DNA from 3 places in the Micromonospora sp. CNZ296 genome. Region 3 is predicted to be linked to each of the others. Evidence: riboswitches for the same ligand, from Rfam matches in the RefSeq annotation. Region 3 holds a riboswitch; each other region holds the start of a gene.
What was found. Region 3 has a riboswitch for cobalamin ahead of FB455_RS04315 (ribonucleoside-diphosphate reductase subunit alpha). Riboswitches for the same ligand answer to the same signal wherever they lie in the genome.
Positions count from the first base shown of each region.

Region 1: linked by a shared signal. The riboswitch ahead of FB455_RS15340 (peptidase) and the one ahead of FB455_RS04315 (ribonucleoside-diphosphate reductase subunit alpha) in region 3 are both predicted to bind cobalamin.
Region 2: linked by a shared signal. The riboswitch ahead of FB455_RS32800 (magnesium chelatase subunit D family protein) and the one ahead of FB455_RS04315 (ribonucleoside-diphosphate reductase subunit alpha) in region 3 are both predicted to bind cobalamin.

Region 1 is NZ_VISW01000008.1:87,363-90,631, reverse strand. It holds gene FB455_RS15345 (hypothetical protein) at 1-198, opposite strand, end outside; gene FB455_RS15340 (peptidase) at 234-1,277, opposite strand; cobalamin riboswitch at 1,377-1,512, opposite strand; gene FB455_RS15335 (alkaline phosphatase PhoX) at 1,642-2,802, opposite strand; gene FB455_RS15330 (beta-1,3-glucanase family protein) at 2,978-3,269, opposite strand, start outside.
Region 2 is NZ_VISW01000036.1:21,350-24,618, reverse strand. It holds gene FB455_RS32800 (magnesium chelatase subunit D family protein) at 1-1,828, opposite strand, end outside; cobalamin riboswitch at 1,876-2,019, opposite strand; gene FB455_RS32795 (bifunctional cobalt-precorrin-7 (C(5))-methyltransferase/cobalt-precorrin-6B (C(15))-methyltransferase) at 2,074-3,269, shown strand, end outside.
Region 3 is NZ_VISW01000002.1:321,146-324,414, reverse strand. It holds gene FB455_RS04325 (LysE family translocator) at 1-419, shown strand, start outside; gene FB455_RS04320 (PrsW family glutamic-type intramembrane protease) at 511-1,356, opposite strand; cobalamin riboswitch at 1,477-1,691, shown strand; gene FB455_RS04315 (ribonucleoside-diphosphate reductase subunit alpha) at 1,808-3,269, shown strand, end outside.

The sequences.
Region 1 (3,269 bases), on a different contig from region 3:
GCCCGGCGCACAGGCGACCTGGACGCCGCCGCCGAGCGCGGCGAAGTCGACGACCACAGTGACTCCCGAGGTGCCGGTGCAGGCGGCGGCGTGCGCCGCCCGGGGCGCGGGTTCGACTGCGGTCAGCGCGACGCCGGCGACGACGGCGGCCAGCAGGCCGGCCAGCCAGGTGCGGACTGTGGAACGGTGACGGAACACGGATCCTCCTATGATCGGGTGCGCGGCGAAGGGGTTCACGGGCAGGCGAGTGCCGGTGCGCCGGGGTCGGCGCCGGCGGCGGACAGACGGGCGTACCCGATCCCGGTTAGACCGAGGACGGCCTGGGCGGTCGCCCGGGGTGCGGTGGCCGGGTCGAAGCCGCCGCCGTCGAAGTCGACAGCGCCCCGGTCGGCCGGCGCCCCGGCGCAGCCGACCTGGAGTCCGGCGAGGAATGCCCGGGCCCGCGCCCAGGCCGGCAGCCGGTGGCCGTCGCGCAGGGCCTGCGCGGCGAGGCCGGTGCTGTTGGCGTTCGGCGTGCCGCCCGCGTTGGCGAAGCCGCCGTCGGCGCGCTGAACGGACACCAGCCAGCGCAGCCCGGCGGCGGCGTCGGCCGGACGGTCCGCGGCGCGCAGCGCCTGTGCCGCGAGCGCGGTGGCGTCCACGTCGGACGTGCAGACCGGTTGCGCGGGCAGCAGCGGGTAACCGCCGTCCGGGCACCGGGTGCCGGCGAGCCAGGCGGCCGCCGCCGGTGGCGCCCCGGCCGCCGTACGGTCCAGCGCCAGCAGCGCGAAGGATTGGCTGAACGCGTTGCTGTAGTCGCCGTACGCGGACCGGTCGCTGAACCTGCCGGCCGGCGTCTGGAGCGAGCGCAGCCGGGCGATCAGGTCCACCCCGCCGACGTCGGCCGGGTCGCCGCCGCGCACCTGCACGGCGAGGGCGAGCTTGGCGGTCGCACCCGCGTACGCCTCGGAGACGCCGTCGCCGAGGTAGCCGTCGCGGATGTCCGGCCGGGTGACCCAGGCCAGCGCGTCGGCGCCGTGGTCGTCGGCGACGCCGGTGGCGGCGAAGGCGAACACGGCGTCGAGGGTCAGCCCCTGGTCGGGGTACACGACACCGTCGAAGACCGCCTCGAAGCGTTCGCCGTCGACGAGTTGCCGGGCGAGCCAGCCGCCGGCGGCCTCCGGGCGGGTGAGGGCGGCGCGCTCGGGGGCGGCGACGGCGGGTGTGGTGAGGGTGAGAGCGGCGAGTACGCCGCAGAGGAGCGCGAGCAGGCGGTGCCGGCTTCGGCGGACGACCATCGGAAGCGCCTTTCCGGCCCGGCGGTCGTCGAAAGCCCGGACGACCGCGGCAACGCCGCGTCGACCGGGACTCCGACCCGTGGGCCACGACGGGTGGGGAGCGGATACACGCGTACGACGGGTATTCGGGCTCGCCGCCGCAGATCTCTCTGGGCGGCCTACCGTTGCGGGCCAGCGCCGGATTTCGACCGGTCTTCCCCCGCACGTACACGCGGTGGTTCAGTTGTCGCGACAGTCTGCTGTGGCCGGAGCGCCGATGTCAATGCGCCAGGAACCGGACACGTGCCGTGACGGCCGGCAGGACGCCCGGTGAAGACCGGGCGTCCTCGACCGCGTGGTCACTGTCAGCGGGGCCGGGAGCCGGTCATCGGCGGAACGGTCCGGTGACGCAGTAGGTGATGCCGCCGGAGGACGAGCCGGTCGTGCCGCGTTGCGACGAGAAGTACAGCCGGTCCCCCGCCGGGGTGAACGCCGGCCCGGTGATCTCCGAACCGCTCTGTCCGGTGATCCGCAGGAAGACCGAGATCTTGTCGTCGGGCGTGATCATGCAGATCTCCATGTTCCCGCCGTCCTCCGCGACGTACAGGTCACCGGCAGTGGACCCGGTGATGTTGTCGACCCCGGTCAGCGGAGGGGTGCCCGGACTGACCAGGTTGTCGTCGTAGGCGAGCTCGTACGTGCCGGCGGCCAGGTTGACCTGCCACACGCGGTTGTCGCCCTTCGTGGTGAACCAGACGGTGTCATCCGCGTAGTGACAGCCCTCGCCGCCGTTGAACGTCTTCGCGCCGGACACCTGCTGCCGGGTCGGGGTGGGCGAGCCGTCCGGGTCGGGCACCGTGGCCCAGGTGAACGTGCCGGAGGTCGCCGTACCGGCGCGGAAGACCTGGAGGGTTCCGGCGGAGAGGTCGCCCCAGGTGGTCGGCACGAACCGGTAGAACTTGCCGTCGGTCTCGTCCTCGGTCAGGTAGACGACCCGGCGGACCGGGTCGGCCGCGGCCGCCTCGTGCTTGAACCGGCCCAGCGCGGGACGCGCCACGGCGGTCCCGCCGAGGGGGTACGTCTCGAAGACCCGGCCCAGGGACACCTCCTCGCAGGAGAGCCAGGTGTTCCACGGTGTCTTGCCCCCGGCGCAGTTGTTGTTGGTTCCGGAGAGGATCCGCGACGCCCCGACCACGGTGCCGCTGGAGTCGAAGACGAGGCGTGAGGCACCGCCGCCCGCACCGGCTGACACCTCGGAGTTCGACACGTAGATCCAGCCGGTGCCGTTCGGGAACACGGCGCCACCGTCCGGAGCGTCGTGCCAGGTGTACGACGTCCCCGGCACCGTCCGACGGGATCGTGCGACGATCGAGCTGGTGAAGCCGGCCGGCAACTGGATGCCGTTGGCGTCGGCGGGCTGGAGCCCACCGTAGGGGCCCGCCGCGTTCTGCGCCGGGGCTCCGTACGCCGCCGACCACGCGGTGAACGGCAGCGCGACAGCGCCCGCACCGACGACAGTGGCCCGCAGCATTGCTCGACGATCCATGGAACCTCCTCGGTAGGTTCCCCAGATCTGACCGGGCGGAGCTTACGCACATCGATCTGTTGGATGAACGTCGATGGACGCCTCGGTGCGCGGCGTCGTGTCGGCCGTCTCGTCCGTCGCCTGCCGGTGACGGGAGCGACTCGCGGTCGGCCCCCGCCACCGTTCGCATGGCTGGTCAGCCCTTGCGCCACTTCTGGTTGGCCGTGCCCCCGCAGTCCCAGAGCTGGAGCCTCGCGCCGTCGTTGCCGTTCCAGTCCTTGATGTCGACGCACTTGCCGGCCTGGAGGTTGACCAGGTCTCCGGCCGCGTTCAGGGTGAACTGCTGGGCGCCGGTGCCGTTGCAGGTGTAGAGCTGCACCGCCGCCCCGTTCGCGGTGGACCCGGCGTCGACGTCCATGCACTTGTTGTTCTGGCTCTTGAGCGCCGTGCCGCTGAACGTCCACTTCTGCGCGTTGGTGTTGTTGCAG
Region 2 (3,269 bases), on a different contig from region 3:
CGACGACCTGGACACCGCTGGTGGCGAGCGCGGCGGCGGCGCGGTGGGCACGACCCAGCGGGTCCGGGCCGGAGGTGGCGCGGCCGTCGGTCACCACGACGAGCAGGGGCCGGCGGGACGGGTCGCGCAGCGCCTCCCGGCGCAGCACCTCCCCACTGCGTTCCAGGCCCTCCGCGAGCGGGGTCCGGCCACCGGCCGGTAGGTCGGCCAGGCGGCGGGAGGCGACGTCGACCGAGCCGGTCGGTGGCAGGACGACCTCGGCGGTGTGCCGGCGGAACGTCACCAGTGCGACCTTGTCCCGGCGGCGGTAGGCGTCCAGCAGCAGCGACAGCACAGCGGTCTTGACCTGCTCCATGCGGCGGCGGGCCGCCATCGAACCGGACGCGTCCACGCACAGCAGCACGAGGTTCGACTCGCGCCCGACGGTCTCGGCCCGGCGCAGGTCGCCGGGCACGAGCGCGAGGCCGCGACCGCCGGTCAAGCCACCCCGGGAATGCTGATGCGGCGCCGCCGCGGTGATGGTGCCCGGCAGGTGCAGCCGGCCGTCGCCGGACGTGCGCCGCCGCTGCCCGGCGACACGGCCCTGCGGTGTTCGTGCCCGGGACCGCCGGCCGGCCTGACCGTCGCCGGTTCCTTTCACGACCAGCAAGCGGGCACGTGCGGGCTCGCCCGCGGATGCCATCGATGTGGCGGCCTGCCGTTCGGGCTCCGGTACGGGCGGGCTCTCGCCGGGAGAGCCGGGCACGTCCCCGGCCGATCCGTCGTGCCCGGTGTCGTCGGGCAGACCGCCGCCGGGACCGTCGGGTCCGGGGTCGGGGTCGTTGTGGCCGAGTAGGTCGTCCAGGCGGTCCTGGTCCAGGCCGGGCTCGTCGAAGGGGTTGCGGCGGCGGCGGTGCGGCAGCGCGAGACGGGCGGCGATGCGGATGTCCTCGAGTGTCACTCGCGTACGTCCCCGCCAGGCCGCGTGCGCCGCGGCGGCGCGAGCGGTGACGAGGTCCGCACGCAGGCCGTCCACGTCGAACGCGGCGCACAGCTCGGCGATCCTGGTCAGCGTCTCGTCGTCGAGCACGACACCGGCCAGCGAGCGCCGGGCGGCGGCCAGCCGGGTGCGCAGGGCTTCCTGCTCGCCGGCCCAGCGTGTGGCGAAGCCCTCCGGGTCGGCGTCGAATGCGAGCCGGCGGCGGACCGCCTGCACCCGCAGGACGGGGTCACGCGGGGCGGCGACCTCGACCGTCAGGCCGAACCGGTCGAGCAGCTGCGGGCGCAGTTCGCCCTCCTCCGGGTTCATCGTGCCGATCAACACGAACCGGGAGGCATGCTCGACCGAGACACCGTCGCGTTCGACGCTGACCCGGCCGGTCGCCGCGGCGTCGAGCAGCAGGTCGACCAGGTGGTCCGGCAGCAGGTTGACCTCGTCGACGTACAGCAGGCCACGATGGGCCCGGGCCAGCAGGCCAGGCTCGAACGCGACGACGCCGTCTCGCAGCGCGGCATCGAGCTTCAGCGATCCGGTCACCCGGTCGTCGCCGGCTCCGACGGGTAGTTCGACGAGGCGTACCGGCCGTTCGACGACGGGCGTGGGCACGTCGAACGGCCCGTCGGGGCAGACCGCCGAGGGATCGTCCGGGTCGATGGAGAACCGGTCGCCCGCATAGACCCGTACCGCCGGGAGCACCTCGGCGAGGCCGCGCACGGTAGTGGTCTTGGCAGTGCCCTTCTCCCCGCGGATCAGGACACCGCCGATGAGCGGATCGATCGCGACCAGGGTGAGGGCGAGAGTCATGTCGTCGGCGCCGACGACGGCACAAAAGGGGTACTGCGCTGGCATGTAGGGCTCCCGCTCGATCTGCCATGGCGGTCCACGACGCGGCATGCGCCGTGGATCGGATCGAGGCCGGTCTTCGGACTTCCCAGGTCAATGCCTGGATCACCGCAGCGGGCCCTGTGCCGGATTCTCACCGGCTTCCCAGATTCTCCCCGCGACCACGGTCGTGGGGCACCTCGAACCTGTGCATCACCATAGACGCCCCGGTGGCCGGGGCAAGGGCCGGTGGGCGGCTAGGGTGCATCTCCATGGAGGAGCGGGTGACCGTGGTGGGGATCGGGGCTGACGGGTGGGTGGGTCTGCCGGAGCCGTCCCGGGCGCTGGTGCGGGCGGCCGCGACGCTGCTCGGCGGGCGGCGGCACCTCGAGGCGGTGCCGCCCGTCGACGGCCAGCAGCGCGTGGCGTGGCCGTCGCCGCTGCGGGACAATCTGCCAGGTGTGCTCGCCTCCGCGCGAGGGCCGGTTGTCGTGCTGGCCTCCGGCGACCCGCTCGTGTCGGGTATCGGCACGACGCTGCTGGACGTCCTGGGCCCGGAGCGCGTGACGATCGTGCCCGGGGTCTCCTCGGTAGCCCTCGCCCGAGCACGTCTCGGATGGCCGGCCGAGTCCGTCACCACGGTCAGCCTGGTCGGCCGGGACCTACGGCTGATCGTGCCTGCGCTCTCGGCCGGGCGCCGGCTGCTCGTGCTGTCCAGCGACGAGACGACACCCGCGGCCGTGGCCGCGGTGCTGACCGGGCTCGGTTGGGGGCAGTCCAGGCTGGTCGTGCTCGGTGACCTCGGTGCCGCCGGTGAGTCGTGTACCGCGACCACCGCGGCCGGGTGGGACCTGAACGACGTGCCGCGGTTGAACGTTCTCGCTGTCGAAGCTCGCGGTGCCGGTCCGGGCTGGGCCTCGGGCGGCGTGTTGCCCGACGACGCGTTCGAGCACGGCGGGCAGATCACCAAACGTGACCTGCGGGCCAGTGCCCTGGCCCGGCTCGCGCCCGCGCCCGGTCAGCTGCTGTGGGACGTCGGCGCCGGCAGCGGCTCGATCGGTGTGGAGTGGATGCGGGCCTGGCCGACGGCACGGACGATCGCGGTGGAGCCCCGCTCCGACCGGGCCGCGCTGGTGCACCGCAACGCCGCTGCCCTCGGCGTGCCGGGTCTGTGTCTGGTCGAGGGTTCGGCGCCCGGGGCCCTGTCCGGCCTGGACCGTCCCGACGCGGTGTTCGTCGGCGGCGGGGCCACCGTCCCCGGCGTGCTGGACACCTGCTGGGATGCGCTCGGCGCCGGTGGACGGCTCGTCGTGCACGGTGTCACCGCCGAGACCGAGGCGGTGCTGCTGGAGCAGCACAGCCGGCGCGGCGGTGAACTCGTCCGCCTGCACGTCGAACGCGCCGAACCGCTCGGCGGCTTCACCGGCTGGACGCCCGCACGGGCAGTCAGCCAGTGGTCCATCGTCAA
Region 3 (3,269 bases):
CCGCGTCCCCTGTGCTGTTCACCGCGATCCGGTGGGCCGGTGCGGCGTACCTGATCGTGCTGGGCCTGCGGGCGCTGCGCGGCACCGCCCGGCCCGGCGCACCGGCGGACCGGCCGGACGGCGGCGCCGGGCGGGCGTTCCGGCGCGGGCTGCTGACGAACCTGCTCAACCCGAAGATGATCCTGTTCAGTGTGGCGTTCCTGCCGCAGTTCGTCCGGCCCGAGGCGGGCCCGGTGGCGGCGCAGCTGGTGCTGCTCGGGGCGCTGTTCGTCGCGGTGCAACTCGCCGTGGACCTGGCGCTCGGGGTGGGCGCCGGGCGGTTCGCCAGGCGGTGGGGCGACAGCCGCTGGTCACGGCGCGTCGACCGGCTCTGCGCTGTCGCCTTCGTCGCGCTCGGCGTCCGGCTGGCCGCCGGCTGAGACGCACCGGGGCGCGGTGCGGGCGTCGGCTGGTCGGGGGTCGGCAATGCCCGGGCCGGTTGATCGACTCCATCACGCCGAGGTGGCGGCATCAGAAGTGCTCCGACCCCGCCACCTCGGCGAACTGGCGATGATCATGAGGCCGGTCCCGGTTCGGCTCCGCCGGCGTCCCGGACGCGGGCGGCCGCTCGCGGTCCAGGTGCAGGCGCAGCAGCACCCAGCCCAGCGACACGGCGCCGATGAACACGTACGCGGGCTGGGTGCCGAACGTGTCCCAGCAGGTGTGCAGCGTGACGGCGGCGGCGAAGGTGAGCAGGAACGCCGCCAGCTTCCGGCCGCCGGGCGCGGCGGCGAACGTGAACAGCGCGGCGGCGGTCAGCCCGGTCCAGGCCAGGTGCGCGGCGGGCGCGGTGAGACCGCGTACCAGCAGCGTCCGCTCGACCGAGCCGAGGTTGCCCTCCGACCCGACGAACGCGGCGAACGCGTAGCCCATGGTCTCCAGCGCGGCGAACCCGGCGCCGGAGGCCACGCCGATCACCAGGCCCTGCGCCGGGGACGGGTGCCGCCGCCACAGCAGCAGGATGCCGGCCGGCACGATCAGTTTGGCGGTCTCCTCGGCCAGGCCGACGAGCGCCATCGGCAGGACGCCGAGGCGGTGCAGGGTGCCGTACTCCAGCCAGCCGGCGGCGACCACGCCGACCACGCCGCCGAGGAGCGCGGCGACGCCGACGACGGAGCCGGGGACCGGGCGGCGGGCCGGCCGTCCCTGGGCGAAGGCCAGGAACGTGGCGGGCGCGACGCACGCGCCGAGCACGATCAGCGCCGGGACGAACGTGACGGTCCCGGTGCCGGCGAGTGTCTCCAGCACCAGCAGATGAAGCCCGACGCCGACGAGCAGGACCGCCACCCACGCCCAGCGGCGTCCGGTATTCCCCATACCGCCGAGTATCGCGCCCGCCGGCTCGCGCCGGAATCGGGGGTAGGCACTGTGGACAGTGAGATCATTCCGACACGCCGACACGACATCTGGTGTTGCACGCAAGCCCTCACCGCCATATATGGTGTTGCCGCAGCTGGTTCGGCCGAACCCTCCGGGGCGGGGCCGAGGCAAGAGGGAACCCGGTGGGAATCCGGGACTGCCCCGCAGCGGTGAGTGGGAACGACAGCCGTCAACAGCACTGGGCCACCGGCCTGGGAAGCGACGGCCGGTAGGCGACCGGCGACCCCGGTCGGGCCCGCGAGTCCGAAGACCTGCCAGCGCGCCGTACGCCTCCGCGTACGGCGGCCGGAGGTCGCGCGGGACGACCGACGCCAGCAGCCGGGCCGGCCGTGCGCCGCGCCCGTTGGCGTCTCCCGCCGTCTCCAGACGGTGACAGCGAGGAGAGGTCATGACTGTCGTGCAGGAGAGTCCCCCGTCCGGAACCGGCGGGTCCGAGACCCGCCGGCCGGCGATGCGGGTACGCAAGCGGGACGGCGACACCGAGCCGGTGGACGTCGGCAAGATCGTCCGGGCGGTCGAGCGCTGGGTCGCCGACCTGGACGAGGTGGACCCGCTGCGGGTGGCCACGAAGACGATCAGCGGGCTCTACGACGGGGCGACCACCGCCGAGCTGGACCGGTTGTCGATCCAGACCGCGGCGGAGCTGATCGGCGAGGAGCCGCAGTACTCGAAGCTGGCGGCGCGGTTGCTCGCCGGGTACGTGGACAAGGAGGTCCGCGGACAGGGCGTGGCGAGCTTCAGCCAGTCGATCGCCTACGCGCACGGGCTGGGACTGATCGGCGACGAGACGGCCGCGTTCGTGGCCCGGCACGCCCGCAAGCTCGACGACGCCGTGGACCCGGACGGCGACCTGCGGTTCGAGTACTTCGGACTGCGCACGGTGGCCGACCGCTACCTGCTGCGGCACCCGCAGTCGCGGCTGGTGGTGGAGACGCCGCAGTACTGGCTGCTGCGGGTGGCGTGCGGGCTGTCCCGCACCCCCGGCGAGGCGGTCGGGTTCTACCGGCTGATGTCCAGTCTGGCCTACCTGCCCAGCTCCCCCACGCTGTTCAACTCCGGCACCCGGCACACCCAGATGTCGTCGTGCTTCCTGGTCGACTCGCCGCGCGACGAGCTGGACTCGATCTACGAGCGGTACCACCAGGTGGCGAAGCTGTCGAAGTTCTCCGGCGGCATCGGCATCGCCTGGTCGCGGGTGCGCGGCCGGGGCGCGCTGATCCGGGGCACCAACGGCCGGTCCAACGGCATCGTGCCGTTCCTCAAGACGCTCGACGCCGGGGTGGCCGCGGTCAACCAGGGCGGCCGGCGCAAGGGCGCGGCCTGCGTCTACCTGGAGCCGTGGCACCCGGACGTGGAGGAGTTCCTGGAGCTGCGGGACAACACCGGCGAGGAGTCGCGGCGTACGCACAACCTCAACCTGGCCAACTGGATCCCGGACGAGTTCATGCGCCGGGTCGAGGCCGACGGCGAGTGGTCGCTGGTCGACCCGTCGGACGCCCCGGAACTGCCCGACCTGTACGGCGAGGCGTTCGACGCCGCGTACCGGGCGGCGGAGAAGAACGCGGTCCGCACGGTGCGGGCCCGGGATCTGTACGGGCGGATGATGCGCACGCTCGCGCAGACCGGCAACGGCTGGATGACGTTCAAGGACGCCGCGAACCGGCTGTCCAACCAGACCGGTGAGCCGGGCAACGTGATCCACCTGTCCAACCTGTGCACGGAGATCCTGGAGGTGAACGACGACACCGAGACCGCCGTGTGCAACCTCGGCTCGGTGAACCTCGGCGCCCACGTCACCGCCGACGGGGTGGACTGGGAGCGGCTGCGCGCCACCGTGCGTACGGCTGTGG